DNA from 3 places in the Neobacillus sp. plas4 genome. Region 3 is predicted to be linked to each of the others. Evidence: a T-box and tRNA genes for the amino acid it is inferred to sense, from the RefSeq annotation. Region 3 holds a T-box; the other regions hold tRNA genes.
What was found. The T-box of region 3 lies ahead of trpS (tryptophan--tRNA ligase). A T-box ahead of a tRNA ligase gene usually reads a tRNA of that ligase, here a tRNA-Trp.
Positions count from the first base shown of each region.

Region 1: it encodes a tRNA-Trp, which carries the amino acid that the T-box ahead of trpS (tryptophan--tRNA ligase) is inferred to sense. The anticodon was not compared.
Region 2: it encodes a tRNA-Trp, which carries the amino acid that the T-box ahead of trpS (tryptophan--tRNA ligase) is inferred to sense. The anticodon was not compared.

Region 1 covers NZ_CM170152.1:1,324,429-1,329,679, forward strand. The annotation lists rRNA gene AC2TFD_RS06620 (23S ribosomal RNA) at 1-1,387, shown strand, start outside; rRNA gene rrf (5S ribosomal RNA) at 1,519-1,635, shown strand; tRNA gene AC2TFD_RS06630 (tRNA-Asn) at 1,653-1,727, shown strand; tRNA gene AC2TFD_RS06635 (tRNA-Ser) at 1,737-1,828, shown strand; tRNA gene AC2TFD_RS06640 (tRNA-Glu) at 1,852-1,926, shown strand; tRNA gene AC2TFD_RS06645 (tRNA-Val) at 1,969-2,044, shown strand; tRNA gene AC2TFD_RS06650 (tRNA-Met) at 2,093-2,166, shown strand; tRNA gene AC2TFD_RS06655 (tRNA-Asp) at 2,170-2,246, shown strand; tRNA gene AC2TFD_RS06660 (tRNA-Phe) at 2,294-2,369, shown strand; tRNA gene AC2TFD_RS06665 (tRNA-Thr) at 2,395-2,470, shown strand; tRNA gene AC2TFD_RS06670 (tRNA-Tyr) at 2,495-2,579, shown strand; tRNA gene AC2TFD_RS06675 (tRNA-Trp) at 2,618-2,691, shown strand; tRNA gene AC2TFD_RS06680 (tRNA-His) at 2,707-2,782, shown strand; tRNA gene AC2TFD_RS06685 (tRNA-Gln) at 2,799-2,873, shown strand; tRNA gene AC2TFD_RS06690 (tRNA-Gly) at 2,878-2,952, shown strand; tRNA gene AC2TFD_RS06695 (tRNA-Cys) at 2,959-3,029, shown strand; tRNA gene AC2TFD_RS06700 (tRNA-Leu) at 3,058-3,143, shown strand; tRNA gene AC2TFD_RS06705 (tRNA-Leu) at 3,167-3,248, shown strand; gene AC2TFD_RS06710 (carbohydrate binding domain-containing protein) at 3,547-5,251, shown strand, end outside.
Region 2 covers NZ_CM170152.1:3,927,333-3,932,583, reverse strand. The annotation lists gene AC2TFD_RS19645 (exodeoxyribonuclease III) at 1-328, shown strand, start outside; gene AC2TFD_RS19640 (class I SAM-dependent methyltransferase) at 413-1,183, shown strand; gene AC2TFD_RS19635 (hypothetical protein) at 1,237-1,383, opposite strand; tRNA gene AC2TFD_RS19630 (tRNA-Leu) at 1,633-1,714, shown strand; tRNA gene AC2TFD_RS19625 (tRNA-Gly) at 1,759-1,833, shown strand; tRNA gene AC2TFD_RS19620 (tRNA-Leu) at 1,839-1,927, shown strand; tRNA gene AC2TFD_RS19615 (tRNA-Arg) at 1,965-2,041, shown strand; tRNA gene AC2TFD_RS19610 (tRNA-Pro) at 2,050-2,126, shown strand; tRNA gene AC2TFD_RS19605 (tRNA-Ala) at 2,145-2,220, shown strand; tRNA gene AC2TFD_RS19600 (tRNA-Met) at 2,269-2,345, shown strand; tRNA gene AC2TFD_RS19595 (tRNA-Ser) at 2,418-2,510, shown strand; tRNA gene AC2TFD_RS19590 (tRNA-Tyr) at 2,540-2,624, shown strand; tRNA gene AC2TFD_RS19585 (tRNA-Trp) at 2,694-2,767, shown strand; tRNA gene AC2TFD_RS19580 (tRNA-Leu) at 2,775-2,856, shown strand; partial or broken gene AC2TFD_RS19575 (VOC family protein) at 3,174-3,484, shown strand; gene purL (phosphoribosylformylglycinamidine synthase subunit PurL) at 3,805-5,251, shown strand, end outside.
Region 3 covers NZ_CM170152.1:1,576,315-1,581,565, forward strand. The annotation lists gene AC2TFD_RS07880 (DUF2268 domain-containing putative Zn-dependent protease) at 1-242, shown strand, start outside; gene AC2TFD_RS07885 (YjbA family protein) at 351-1,097, shown strand; gene trpS (tryptophan--tRNA ligase) at 1,498-2,487, opposite strand; T-box leader at 2,545-2,787, opposite strand; gene AC2TFD_RS07895 (hypothetical protein) at 2,848-3,033, opposite strand; gene spxA (transcriptional regulator SpxA) at 3,595-3,990, shown strand; gene mecA (adaptor protein MecA) at 4,295-4,963, shown strand; gene cls (cardiolipin synthase) at 5,032-5,251, shown strand, end outside.

The DNA of each region.
Region 1 (5,251 bases), 250 kb from region 3:
CCGTTCACCGTAAGGCTGAGCTGTGATGCCGAGGGAAATATAGTACCGAAGTTCCTGATTCCACACTGCCAAGAAAAGCCTCTAGCGAGATAAAAGGTGCCCGTACCGCAAACCGACACAGGTAGGCGAGGAGAGAATCCTAAGGTGAGCGAGAGAACTCTCGTTAAGGAACTCGGCAAAATGACCCCGTAACTTCGGGAGAAGGGGTGCTTTTTGAGGTGAATAGCCTCGAAGAGCCGCAGTGAATAGGCCCAGGCGACTGTTTAGCAAAAACACAGGTCTCTGCGAAGCCGCAAGGCGAAGTATAGGGGCTGACGCCTGCCCGGTGCTGGAAGGTTAAGAGGAGGGGTTAGCTCTAAGCGAAGCTCTGAATCGAAGCCCCAGTAAACGGCGGCCGTAACTATAACGGTCCTAAGGTAGCGAAATTCCTTGTCGGGTAAGTTCCGACCCGCACGAAAGGCGTAACGATCTGGGCACTGTCTCAACGAGAGACTCGGTGAAATTATACTACCTGTGAAGATGCAGGTTACCCGCGACAGGACGGAAAGACCCCGTGGAGCTTTACTGTAGCCTGATATTGAATTTTGGTACAGCTTGTACAGGATAGGTAGGAGCCTGAGAAGCCGGAGCGCCAGCTTCGGTGGAGGCGTCGGTGGGATACTACCCTGGCTGTATTGAAATTCTAACCCTCACCCCTGATCGGGGTGGGAGACAGTGTCAGGTGGGCAGTTTGACTGGGGCGGTCGCCTCCTAAAGAGTAACGGAGGCGCCCAAAGGTTCCCTCAGAATGGTTGGAAATCATTCGCAGAGTGTAAAGGCACAAGGGAGCTTGACTGCGAGACCTACAAGTCGAGCAGGGACGAAAGTCGGGCTTAGTGATCCGGTGGTTCCGCATGGAAGGGCCATCGCTCAACGGATAAAAGCTACCCCGGGGATAACAGGCTTATCTCCCCCAAGAGTCCACATCGACGGGGAGGTTTGGCACCTCGATGTCGGCTCATCGCATCCTGGGGCTGTAGTCGGTCCCAAGGGTTGGGCTGTTCGCCCATTAAAGCGGTACGCGAGCTGGGTTCAGAACGTCGTGAGACAGTTCGGTCCCTATCCGTCGTGGGCGCAGGAAATTTGAGAGGAGCTGTCCTTAGTACGAGAGGACCGGGATGGACGCACCGCTGGTGTACCAGTTGTCTTGCCAAAGGCATCGCTGGGTAGCTATGTGCGGACGGGATAAGTGCTGAAAGCATCTAAGCATGAAGCCCCCCTCAAGATGAGATTTCCCATAGCGTCAAGCTAGTAAGAACCCTGAAAGATGATCAGGTTGATAGGTCAGAGGTGGAAGCGCGGTGACGTGTGGAGCTGACTGATACTAATCGTTCGAGGACTTAACCAATTTTTAAAAGATGAACTCGTTTTTACTAACTTCTTCTGAAATTATCTAGTTTTGAGGGAATGAATTTTTTCAAAAACCTCTTGAAAAATCTCTGAAAGACAGTATAATAAAGTATGTCTTTGAGAAAACAGTCTGGTAATAATGGCGAGAAGGTCACACCCGTTCCCATACCGAACACGGAAGTTAAGCTTCTCAGCGCCGATGGTAGTTGGGACAAGCGTCCCTGTGAGAGTAGGACGTTGCCAGGCTGTAACAATTTTATTATTCCGCAGTAGCTCAGTGGTAGAGCTATCGGCTGTTAACCGATCGGTCGTAGGTTCGAGTCCTACCTGCGGAGCCATTCTTTTATGGAGAGCTGTCCGAGTGGCCGAAGGAGCACGATTGGAAATCGTGTAGGCGGGTAACCCTGTCTCAAGGGTTCAAATCCCTTGCTCTCCGCCATAAAAACACTATCTATATTGTATGGCCCCTTGGTCAAGTGGTTAAGACACCTCCCTTTCACGGAGGTAACACGGGTTCGAATCCCGTAGGGGTCACCAGAGTTTTTTTCACGATAGTGAAAAATAACTTTCCTGTAATATGGAGGATTAGCTCAGCTGGGAGAGCATCTGCCTTACAAGCAGAGGGTCGGCGGTTCGATCCCGTCATCCTCCACCAAAGTTTTTTCGCGATAGCGAAAATAACTTTCCATAGTATTTTTATTGTCGCGGGGTGGAGCAGTCCGGTAGCTCGTCGGGCTCATAACCCGAAGGTCGCAGGTTCAAATCCTGTCCCCGCAATACGGTCTGGTAGTTCAGTTGGTTAGAATGCCTGCCTGTCACGCAGGAGGTCGCGGGTTCGAGTCCCGTCCAGACCGCCATCTATATTTTAAACCTACTGGTTTTTAATAAAGAGGCCTAATAGTGTGGCTCAGTAGCTCAGTCGGTAGAGCAAAGGACTGAAAATCCTTGTGTCGGCGGTTCGATTCCGTCCTGAGCCACCATTTTAATTCTATTGATTATATGCTTGCCGGTTTAGCTCAATTGGTAGAGCAACTGACTTGTAATCAGTAGGTTGGGGGTTCAAGTCCTCTAGCCGGCACCATTAGGTGAAAGATTCATATTATGTGGAGGGGTAGCGAAGTGGCTAAACGCGGCGGACTGTAAATCCGCTCCCTCCGGGTTCGGCGGTTCGAATCCGTCCCCCTCCACCAATGTTTTTTCACGATAGTGAAAATAACATTCTATATATAGGGGTATAGTTTAAAGGTAGAACGAAGGTCTCCAAAACCTTTGGTGTGGGTTCAATTCCTACTACCCCTGCCAAAAAATTTTATTGTGGCGATTGTGGCGAAGTGGTTAACGCACCTGATTGTGGTTCAGGCATTCGTGGGTTCGATTCCCATCAGTCGCCCCATTAAATCATTTTTCATTGGGCTATAGCCAAGCGGTAAGGCATCGCACTTTGACTGCGACATGCGTTGGTTCAAATCCAGCTAGCCCAGCCAATTTGCGGAAGTAGTTCAGTGGTAGAACACCACCTTGCCAAGGTGGGGGTCGCGGGTTCGAATCCCGTCTTCCGCTCCATAATACGGCGCCATAGCCAAGTGGTAAGGCAGAGGTCTGCAAAACCTTTACCACCGGTTCGAATCCGGTTGGCGCCTTTATTTTATTTAATATCATTTATATTTTGCCGGGGTGGCGGAACTGGCAGACGCACAGGACTTAAAATCCTGCGGTAGGTGACTACCGTACCGGTTCGATTCCGGTTCTCGGCATTACGTATTTAAAACTTTATTTTGCCGGTGTGGCGGAATTGGCAGACGCGCACGACTCAAAATCGTGTTCCGCAAGGAGTGTCGGTTCGACCCCGACCACCGGTATCATCAATCGCTTATCAGGCGAAAAAAAACGTTTCTTACACTAAGTAAGAAACGTTTTTTTTTTACTTTGTTAATTTATATATAGGATCTCCGTGACTGTATTTTAGTAATTCTATCTTTTCCAGTCATCATGAAGACTTCATGGTTAAAAGCCTATTTAAAGTCCAATTCTCGTCAGTAAAAACTATATGTCTAAATAGAATTTTTAAGTAGAATCAATATATGTAAAAGGAAGGGGATGAAAATGGGAAATATTGATTTAAGAAGTCGGAATATTAAAAAAGGGGAGGTTTGTTGTTTGCAAAATCGAAGTTACAAAAAAGCAAAAATGCTTACATTCAGTTTTATGCTACTTTTCTCCTTAATTGCTCCATACACGGGTTTTTATTCGCAGGCAATTGCTGTCGAAGCTGCTGCTACAGATGTTCACAATGGGGGCTTTGAAGAAGTTGAGATTCCTGGTTGGAGCCTTGTTACGAGTAATACATTAAGTAGGGTTTCCATTAGTGAAGATAGAGCCCACTCCGGTTCGAAAAGCTTATATTTTAATAATCCAAGTAATGAAGAACAATTGCAAATGAAAAGTGAGATGCTACCTGTAACTCCAGGTGGATCCTATACGGCTGCGGCATTTGTGAACGTAGTTTATCAGTCTCACAGTTTAGGTTACGAGGTCCATTATTTTAATGAACAGAATGAAAAAGTGGGAAGTGCAACTTTTATTAATTTTGGAACTGCAGCTTTAGGAAAAGATCAATGGACAGAAATTCGTGTACCCTTTGTCGTTCCAGCTGGCGCTACACAGGTTCAACTTCGCTTTAATTCAGGAAAAGTGGCGATCACAGAGGCCTACATAGATGATGTAGCAATCAATACAGGATTTGAAGAAAATGGACTAGCCGTTGTGAATGCAGGCTTTGAAGAGGAACTCGCTATTCCTGGTTGGAGTCCAGTAACTCAAAATTCATTAAGCAGAATTTCTATCAGTGAGGAACGCGTCCATACTGGATTTAGCAGTCTTCATTTTGATAATCCAAGTAATCTAGAACAATTGCAAATAACAAGCGACATGATTCCCGTTACCTCAGGTGAACCCTATACTGCAAAAGCCTGGGTTAATGTGATTCGTCAGTCCCATAGTATTGGTTACGAGGTTCATTACTACAATGATCAAAATGAAAAGATTGGTAGTCCAACCTTTATTAACTTTAAATCAGCTGATATAGGAACGAATCAATGGAGCGAGATCAGTATCCCATTTACAGTCCCGGCGGGTGCAACACAGGTTCAACTTCGATTCAATTCTGGGACTATCGCTATAACCGAAGCCTTCATTGATGATGTATCCATTGTAGGTATAGGTAGTGAGGGTCCGCCTGTAGAAATACCAAACAGCGAAATCATGAATCCTAGCTTCGAAGCTGAACTACAGGATGGAGACATTCCGGGTTGGATATCTGAATTTGCTGGGCCAGGCATTACAATCAGTTCAGAGAGGGCTCGCACTGGAGTGCAAAGCTTACATCTGCATGATACTACTGATAAAGCAGGAGTCAGTGTTTTAAGTGATAAAATTGCCATTGAGCCTAGTGAATCCTACCTGTTAACAGTCTATACCAATGTTGTGAATCAAACACATAATATTGTGACTGAAATCCGCTATTTTGATGCAAACAATAATAGAATTATAGAACATAGACAACTTAATGGGAATTTGCCTAGAAACGAATGGAAGGATTTAAAAGTATTTAGTGATGCACCTGACAATGCAGCATATGCAAGACTCTCATTTTATTCTGGAGGAATTAGTTTTACCGAAGCCTATTTCGATGATGTTACTTTAGAAAAAGTGACTGACGATTCCAAATTAGACCGAGAATATGGACCGTCTACTAATCTTGGAGAAATGGTTAGTGTTCAATTAGGTCAAGCTGGTGCTATTCAGGAAAATAGCCTTGGAGAGAATGAAGTATACTATCATTCCAATGGGCACCCTGGAACGT
Region 2 (5,251 bases), 2.4 Mb from region 3:
GGATTTAAATGTGGCGCACCGGGAAATTGACTTGAGAAATCCTAAATCAAATTTAGGGAATTCTGGTTTTACTGTAGAGGAACGTGGAAAGATGACTGCGCTGCTAGAGTCAGGTTTTGTGGACAGCTTCAGGCATTTTTATCCGGAAAAAGAAGGGGCATATTCATGGTGGAGCTATATGGCCAAGGTTCGTGAGCGGAATATTGGGTGGCGGATTGATTATTTTATCGTCTCCGAAAAACTTCGTGACCAACTTATCAACGCAGATATTCATTGTGAAATTATGGGAAGTGATCATTGCCCCGTGGTCGTTGAATTGGAAATATAAGTATTTCTTATCTTAAATTATAAAAACCTCGTAATTCTATTACGTAACAGGATGGCTTAAAATAGAATGAAGAGGTGATTCCGTATGGATATTAAGAAAGAAGTTCAACAACAATTTGGAAAAAATGCGGCTTCATATGTTTCCAGTCCGATTCATAAGGATGGAAAAGACTTAGTAAAAATGGTCGAAATGGCAGATCTAAAGGGTCAGGAGGTTATGCTCGATATTGCTACAGGCGGCGGGCATACTGCTAACGCATTTGCATCGCTGGTTAAAAAAGTAACAGCGGTTGATCTTACGGAGAAAATGCTGATTGAGGCCGAGAAGTTCATAAAAGGAAATGGTCACAAAAATGTAGAATTTGTACATGGAGATGCTGAACAGCTGCCTTTTGCAGATGACGCATTTGATATTGTCACCTGCAGGATTGCACCGCACCATTTTCCGAATGTGGATTTATTTATAAAGGAAGTACATCGAGTTTTAAAGCCAAAAGGGCAATTCTTATTGGATGATAATGTAGTCCCAGAGACACAAGAGTTTGATCAATTTTATAATTCGATTGAAAAAATGCGTGATTACAGTCATTTTCGTGCCTGGAAAAAATCCGAATGGATTCAGAAACTTGAGGATAGCGGTTTAGAAGTCTTTGAATGGCACCGATTTGAGAAGACATTTTTCTTTGATCCATGGTGTTCAAACATGAAACTAGCCGATTCTGAAAAAAATCAGTTAACGAATTACATTCTTAAATCTTCACAAGGAATCAAGGATAAGTTTAGGATGGTTATCGAGAATGATAAGATAATTTCCTTTGTTGGTGAAGCAATTGTTTTAAAAGCAATTAAAAGGTAAGCAAAAGCCCAATGTACAAAAGAGAGCTGCCTCTCATTCATACATTGGGCTTTTTAAAATTCGAATGGACTGTGGAGGTCATTCAGCGCTGTACCGAAAACATCAAACTCAGGAGATCTTTCACCGTTACTAGTGTGTTCTTCTTGATCTGCTTGGTTCATAATGGTTTTTTCAGCGTCTTTTTTCTGGTAATAGCTCAAGGTAATTCAGCTCCTTTTTATGGGAATAAAGTATATTGTATTTTTACCCATAAAAAAGGTTCTAAAACATTTTTATATCTTTTCGCTTAAATACTGTATTTTGGTATAATAACAGTAGCTTTTAACTTTTAAAAAAAATCTTTAAAATTTGTTGTTGATTTCTGTCGGAATTCGTTGTATTATTATCAATGTCGCCGATACGAAGTGGCGAAGTTAGTAACTTAGTTTTCTAGTTCGTTTTTATACTATGCGGGTGTGGCGGAATTGGCAGACGCACCAGACTTAGGATCTGGCGCCGCAAGGCGTGGGGGTTCGACTCCCTTCACCCGCACTTATTATTTTTGCGATAGCAATATAATAACTTTCATGATGAATGCGGAAGTAGTTCAGTGGTAGAACACCACCTTGCCAAGGTGGGGGTCGCGGGTTCGAATCCCGTCTTCCGCTCCAAAGTTGCCGGGGTGGCGGAACTGGCAGACGCACAGGACTTAAAATCCTGCGGTAGGTGACTACCGTACCGGTTCGATTCCGGTCCTCGGCACCAGAGTTTTTTCGCGTTGGCGAAAATAACTTTCAATAATGCGCCCGTAGCTCAATTGGATAGAGTGTCTGACTACGGATCAGAAGGTTATGGGTTCGACTCCTTTCGGGCGCGCCATATTTTATCGGGAAGTAGCTCAGCTTGGTAGAGCACTTGGTTTGGGACCAAGGGGTCGCAGGTTCGAATCCTGTCTTCCCGACCATCTTCAAATTAACAAAATGGGGCCTTAGCTCAGCTGGGAGAGCGCCTGCTTTGCACGCAGGAGGTCAGCGGTTCGATCCCGCTAGGCTCCACCAAAGTTTTTTCACGATAGTGAAAATAACTTACAATTTAATCAGATATTTGGCGGTGTAGCTCAGCTGGCTAGAGCGTACGGTTCATACCCGTAAGGTCGGGGGTTCGATCCCCTCCGCCGCTACCAAGTATTTTTATGAAGTAAAAATACAAAAGTATTTTACTAAGCAACATAATTTTCAACATTTAGTATTACTGCGGAGGAATACCCAAGTCTGGCTGAAGGGATCGGTCTTGAAAACCGACAGGCGGGTCAAACCGCGCGGGGGTTCGAATCCCTCTTCCTCCTCCATAAAATTTAATTATTTATTTCTCCGATGTGGAGGGGTAGCGAAGTGGCTAAACGCGGCGGACTGTAAATCCGCTCCCTCCGGGTTCGGCGGTTCGAATCCGTCCCCCTCCACCAATGTTTTTTGCGAAGCAAAATAACCATAGTTTTTTCACGTTAGTGAAAATAACTTTCCAATTTCCATTTAGGGGTATAGTTTAAAGGTAGAACGAAGGTCTCCAAAACCTTTGGTGTGGGTTCAATTCCTACTACCCCTGCCAACGATTTGCCGGTGTGGCGGAATTGGCAGACGCGCACGACTCAAAATCGTGTTCCGTGAGGAGTGTCGGTTCGACCCCGACCACCGGTATCACAAAGAACAAAGTACGTTCATTTTAATAAATATAAATAAGCTCACAAACGTTGATAAAACAAGGTTTGTGAGCTTATTTATTTATTTATTAAGAAAGGATAGAAAAAGATAAGAATTGATTTTGTTTTACTCAAATTTTACGTTTCAATTGCAAGCTGACCTGGCACTCTTTTTCTATTCAATAAATGAATCAATACAACGACATACTGGTTTGTCCAAAATTCCACTTTTGTTTTTCCCATGGTGTAAAGACCGCCTTCCAAGGCTATTACTAAAATATTGGTGAAATACCTGAAAATGCCTTTTAATCTTAACAGATTTATAGTATCGTTCGATATGGAGCTAACGAAGAGGGGAAGAAGGAACTGTGTTGGCAGCCGTTTTTCTTTAAAAGGGCAGGAATTTATGTGTATCGACAGTAATATAAAACATGAGTTTTCCTTCACGCCTTCATTTTCGAACTATGTTACTTGCGAATCAGAAGCTTAAATTGACCATCTCTATCAAAAATTAAATGATGGTGGGGGAGCCTTTATGCCGATTGGGGACTATGGTTTTCAGTCAAAAATTTGGTTGGCTAGTTGATCGTTCCGGTGTGCCATGGCAGCTTGATTTACCTAACTGATATACATACGAACATACGCTTCTTTATAGAAAGTAAGCTTTCACCACCTGTAGATTATTGTTCCACTCTCATAAAAGAAAAAGAAAAAAGGAAGGATAAATTATGGCCCGTTGGCTGACAGGATATAGCCAAAAAGAGTTAGAAGCACTAATGGAAAACAAGACAGACTAGAACTAAGTAAAGACAAGCAAAGAAACACTGGTTTATATCAAATGGAAGAACAAATGCAGACGATCAAGCTAGCAACAAATAATTCCTAGCCATCTGAATATCGTCTTATTTAACAAACAAATTTAATTATTTTTTGGAGGTAACGATTGATGTCGCAACATAATATTAGCCCGGAACAAATTGAAAATGAACAAATATACAAGGAAATGGGATTAACAGACGAAGAGTATCAACTAGCAAAGGATCTATTAAAACGTCATCCGAACTACACGGAAACAGGCATTTTCTCTGCCATGTGGTCCGAGCATTGTAGCTACAAATCATCGAAACCATTACTTAAAAGGTTCCCAACGAAAGGTAGTCATGTTTTACAAGGGCCTGGTGAAGGTGCTGGGGTTGTTGATATTGGTGACAATCAAGCCGTTGTTTTTAAAATTGAAAGTCATAATAGCCCGTCTTTTGTCGAGCCATTTGAAGGTTCAGCAACTGGGGTTGGTGGAATAATGCGTGATGTCTTTTCAATGGGAGCAAAACCAATTGCAGCCATGAATTCCTTACGTTTTGGCAATCTAGATAATGACCATACGAAAATGTTATTTTCTGAGGTTGTCCGTGGGATTGCGAGCTATGGCAATGTGATCGATGTTCCAACGGTTGGTGGCGAGATCCAATTTGATAAGCAATATGAAGAAAATCCATTAGTCAATGCGATGGTTGTTGGACTAATTAATCATGACGATATGCAAAAGGGTGTTGCTGCTGGTGTAGGAAACGTCGTGATTTATGCTGGTGGGGATACCGGAAAGGATGGAGTTGGTGGCGCATCATTTTCTTCAGAGGTTGTTGAAGGTGGAAAAGAAGAAAATTCATCTGCAGTCGCAATTGGTAATCCACATATCGGTAAAAAATTAATGGATGCATGCTTAGAAGTCGTTCATTCGGATGCATTAGTAGGGATTCAAGATATGGGTGCGGCAGGATTAACATCATCTGCGAGTGAAATGGCAGCTAAAGCTGGTACAGGTGTTGAAATGAATCTTGACCTTGTTCCACAGCGCGAAGAAGGCATGAATGCATATGAAATTATGCTGTCTGAATCACAGGAGCGTATGTTATTAGTTGCGAAAAAAGGGCAGGAGCAGGAAATTCTTGATATTTTTGCAAAACATGATGTGGATGCGGCAGTAATCGGTGAAGTTATTGAGGAAAAAGCCTTCCGTATTAAGCAGCATGATGAGATTGTCGCAGATATTCCTGTCAATATCTTAGCTGATGAAGCACCTGTCTATCATTTGCCATCAAAAGAAGCGGCATACTATCAAGAATTTCAAGCGATGGAAAATGAAGTGCCAGCGGTTGACGATCATCAAGCGATGTTAAGACAACTCTTACAGCAGCCGACCATTGCTAGTAAGGAATGGGCATACAAGCAATATGACGCTGAGGCACAAGGAAACACGATTGCTGGTCCTGGATCTGATGCAGCAATCGTGAAAATCGATGGAACGGATAAAGCCATTGCGATTACGACGGACTGTAATTCTCGTTATATTTATTTAGATCCAAAAGTGGGTGGGCAAATTGCCGTTGCTGAAG
Region 3 (5,251 bases):
AGAAATTATGGAATATATATTTGCAAGATAACTTGGAATTAAAAAAAAGCGAAAGAAAACATGACGATTTTTTATATGGGTTAGGCAGGGTTCCTAATTTACTGGGGTATGCGGCTGGATTTAAAATTGTGGAGAATTTTTATCGGAATAATCACTATTCTACAAAACTTTCCTTCAAAATACCTGCAAAGAAATATTTATTGACTGAAAATAGCTTTACAAAAAAAAGCCGGAAAAAATAGGCTTTTTTTTGTCCTACTATCTTCCTCAAAATATATATTAAGGAATAAATTAACTTATGTCTGCCCATACTGATTGACAAACAGTTACTTGAAGTGAGGGGTTGTACAATGTTGTATCTTCATGATGTTTGGGTAAATTGGTTTGAAGGTGAAGAAAATGGATATAATGTGTGCCACTTTCATGAATGGCGCAAAGATGACGGTGTAGAGCTGTTAGACCAGGCTCCTTTGTTAAAAGTAGAACCGATTCTCTTTCACTATATTGAGAACGATCTCTCAGAATTACCTCAACAGCTTCTAGATGATATTTTTCAAAAGGCATACTTACGAAAAAATCATGAAAGAGTTCAACTAGATTATTGCTTCATCGTTACAGATGGGGTTGGAATCTTAGCCGTTGATACAATTGGTTACTCGATTCCGATTAGAAAGAGCAGGCTTATTCCAAGACAAGAGCAGCTTGTCTATGAAATGATTGCTGCACATGAGCCAAAAAAATATCATTTCCAACAGAATTCAGTGGATAAGGATTTCCATATTTTATCACCTGAACCAGATTTAATGACAGGGCTAACACGAAAAGAACGTCAACTAAAACAACTGTTATTTATGGCACTTGATCAATTACATACATCTAAGAATGAGGCAGAGGTTCGATACTGGTTTACTGAATGGTGTCCAGAGCGTTACACAGCCATTCAAGAATTAAACTTTGAAAATGCATGGCAGCAATTGTTTGAGGAAACAAAATACGGTTGGTCCACCAGGCATGAAACATTTTGTGAAAATCTAATAAAAGGTCAGCCGTTTTTCGAAAAACTATGGGAAATGGAGCATGGACCTAAAGTAAACTAAAAAATTCCGGTCACGAGACTTTTCGTGACCGGAATTTTTTCTAGCTCCACAAGAGTAAGCTTCGGTAGCGTTACCTCGCACGAAAGAAAAGCGTTAGCTTTTCTGAGGAGTGCCCTAACGGCTAGTGTCCTTCGGTCTCCGCGAGTAAAAATCCCTTCAGGATTTTTACCTACCTACGATAAGTCAAGCACGAATGCGCCTCCGGCTCTTCGGGTTTCCTTTATCTCAGTTGGAGCCCTCCACAAGGGACGCTTCGGCATCGTAAGCTTCGCACGAAGGAAAAGCGTTAGCTTTTACGAGGAGGCCATACGCCGCTGACCACTAAGGAAAGCTCCTTAGAATAAACATCGCAGGACCAAGCTGTACTTTGCTTGGTCCGAGGGCACTTGCGCTTTTCTTATTATCTTCTCTTTCTTCCTAATCCCATGGCGTTTTCCATTTTTTTAAGTGTTTTACTTGCAACTTGGTTTGCTTTTTCAGCACCCTCGTCTAATATTCTATCAAGTTCACTCGATTCCATTAAGTTAAAATATTTTTCTTGAATTGGTTTAAATACATTTACAACCAAATTGGCTAAGTCACCTTTGAAATCCCCATATCCTTTACCACTATACAATGCCTCAAGTTCAGGGATGGTTTTATTTCCAAGAATAGAGTAAATCGAAAGTAAATTTGATATTCCAGGCTTATTGATCTGATCAAATTTAACGATGCCCTCAGAGTCTGTAACTGCACTTTTAATTTTCTTTTCAATTTGTTTTGGTTCATCTATTGGAGTGATAAAAGCTTTACCGTTTGGGTCGGATTTACTCATTTTCTTTGTTGGTTCCTGCAGCGACATAATCCGTGCACCAACTTCAGGAAGCCGAATATCAGGAATCGTTAATACATCCCCATATTTCCTATTAAATCTTTCCGCTAAATCTCGGGTTAATTCCATATGTTGCTTCTGATCATCTCCAACAGGTACTAGGTTGGCGTTGTATAATAAAATGTCTGCAGCCATTAATGGCGGATACGTTAATAAACTTGCAGATACAGCATCCTTACCAGCAGATTTATCTTTGAATTGAGTCATTCTTTCCAATTCCCCAATATAAGCGATACATTGCATCATCCATCCCGCCTGAGCATGTGCTGGAACTTCCGATTGGATAAACAAGGTTGCTTTTTCTGGATCAATGCCTACAGCTAAGTAAAGAGCTGCCAAACTGCGAATATTTTTTCGAAGTACTAACCGATCCTGTGGGACCGTTATTGCATGTTGGTCGACAATACAAAAGTAGCAATTATAATCGTTCTGCAATTCTACAAATTGCTTCATTGCCCCAATATAGTTTCCAAGTGTAATCGTGCCACTTGGCTGAATTCCTGAAAAAATGGTTTGCATGACCTAATTCCTCCTAAATTATATATATAAAATAAAAAAACCATTCATCCCCACAACAATAGGGACGAATGGTTCGCGGTACCACCCTAAATTACTCAAAAGAGTCACTCAATTCCTGAGAATCTTAACTTGATCATCAGGGAACCTTTTAACGCAAGGGAACGTCTTTTCCTACTTATCAAATAGAAGTTCAGAAAGAAGCTCAAAAGTCCATTCGGTATTTTTCCGTGTTTGTTTTCACCAGCCACAAACTCTCTGAATCGGTTAAAAATACGTACTATTCTTTATCATCGCTTAAGCTAATAAATTATTTATTTATATTATAATTAAATGTATAATGGTAATCAAGTCGGATAAGGTTTACTTCTTCTTGCCGCCAACGCTTTTCCAGCTGGTTTGAAACCTTGCGCTTTGGTCAACGAATTCAGAACGTTTTTTTCCTCCAAGAACCTTTTCACCGAATCCATTTGTCAATACACCCATAAATGCAGTAATTCCAATAATTAATAGTGCAACCATTGATAAATCAGCTATGTAACCACCCATGATAAAACCTCCATTTTCAATTCAAAAGTTAGTAAACTGTTTGTTTTGTACATCCCCTTATCATTATTTTATAAGAAGCCCTCTGGTTTTGAAAGAGGAAAACGAATAAAACCGATAATATTTATAAAAATTGAATGCGTTTTCATTTATTGGTTTTTAATTGAGAATATTCATAGGTGTAATAGATGGGATCTGTTCAGTGAAAAACAACTTGTAACCATTGCTTAAAAAAGTTCTGAGAAAAATACAATAAAGTCTACTGATTCAAAGATTCTATTGTTGTGAAGATGTTGTTATAGAAAAATTCTAGATGAAAACAAAAAAAGAATGAAACCTTTTTGTTATATATTCGTCTAATATAATGAAAATATCCAATATAGGCGAAAAGTTTGACATTCAATAAATTTTGAAAAAATGATACCTTTTTTAGTATCAGTAGTGTATAATTAATGATATAAATTACTTATTTATAATTATTTTAATCAACGATCAACAATCAATCAATATATAGATGGCTTACTATAAATTTGAATAGTAATTAAAAGAGGAGTGTGGAGAAGAATGGTTACATTATACACTTCACCAAGTTGTACATCATGCAGGAAAGCAAAATCATGGTTAGAGGAACATGAAATCCCATATACGGAAAGAAATATTTTTTCTGAGCCTTTGTCGATCGAAGAAATTAAAGAAATCCTTCGCATGACTGAAGATGGTACGGATGAAATTATTTCAACAAGATCAAAGACTTTTCAAAAATTAGATGTAAACTTAGATACAATGCCGCTTCAAGATTTATTTGAATTAATTAAAGCTAATCCTGGACTGCTGCGCCGCCCAATTATTATTGACGAAAAACGATTGCAGGTTGGTTATAATGAGGATGAAATTCGACGGTTCCTGCCAAGGAGAGTTCGTACTTTCCAATTAAGAGAAGCCCAGCGCATGGTTAATTAACAAAAAGATGAAAGCCTTCATTAGAAGGCTTTTTTTTACCCTCCCGTTTCAATAAGTTTGAGATTTCTATGTCATTTTGTTACAATGTAAGGAATATCTAATTAATAGGCAAATGAATGGTTTTTACAATAAAGGGCAAATTTATTTCCCAATTTAATACTTTTGTCATAAAATGAAGGTACAAGGATTATACCCTTGTTTCTTCACAACAAAGAAAGCCTTTCTACTTTGGGGAATTGCTAAAAAGCATTGTCTGTTTGGGGGTATTTAGTCCCTTCAATATGAAAGGAAGGGAGAGGTAAAGATGGAGATTGAAAGAATTAATGAGAATACTGTTAAGTTTTACATTTCTTATGGTGATATAGAAGAACGAGGCTTTGATCGTGAGGAAATTTGGTACAATCGGGAGCGAAGTGAGGAACTATTCTGGGAAATGATGGATGAGGTCCATCAAGAGGAAGAGTTTGTTGTGGAAGGTCCACTATGGATCCAAGTACAGGCTTTAGAAAAAGGTTTGGAAATTCTTGTAACAAAAGCTCAGGTTTCAAAGGATGGACAAAAGTTCGAGCTTCCTATTCCAAATGATAAATTAAAGGATTTACCAGTTGATAATAATATTGAAGATATCCTGGATCAGCACTTCCATTCACCTCGTGATGAAGAAGATCTTTTACTTGAAGAGGAATCTTTAGAATTTTTAATTGCCTTCAAGGATTTTGAAGATGTCATCATGTTATCGAATCGTGGCGGTCTAGATGAATTAATCACCGTGTTGTACAACTTTGATAATAAATACTATTTATATACTGAGTTCCCTGAAGATTTGTTTGGTGAGGACGAAATTGACGATATATTAAGTATCCTGCTTGAATATGGATATGAAACGCAATTAACGATCCATCGAATTCAAGAATATGGAAAAGAAATAATTTCTAAAAATGTGTTTGCTGAAATTAGAAAACATTTTAAATAATTGTGCCGATTTCTATTATTGAAATCGGTATTTTTTACATAGGTTGATTATCAATGGCGGTGATAAGAATGAAAAACACAGTCAGGGTTATTTTGTTTGTGCTGGTTCTTTCCATCCTCTTATTTTTCTTTAAGGGGTATTTAGATGGCGGCATATTTGGTTTCCTAAGCCTGCTAATTACGTTATCGGTCATTTTTATTGCCTTTGTTATTTTCCTAGAGAATCGTCATCCGACCCAGACGATAACCTGGTTAGTGGTTTTAGGCAGTTTTCCCTTAGTCGGATTCT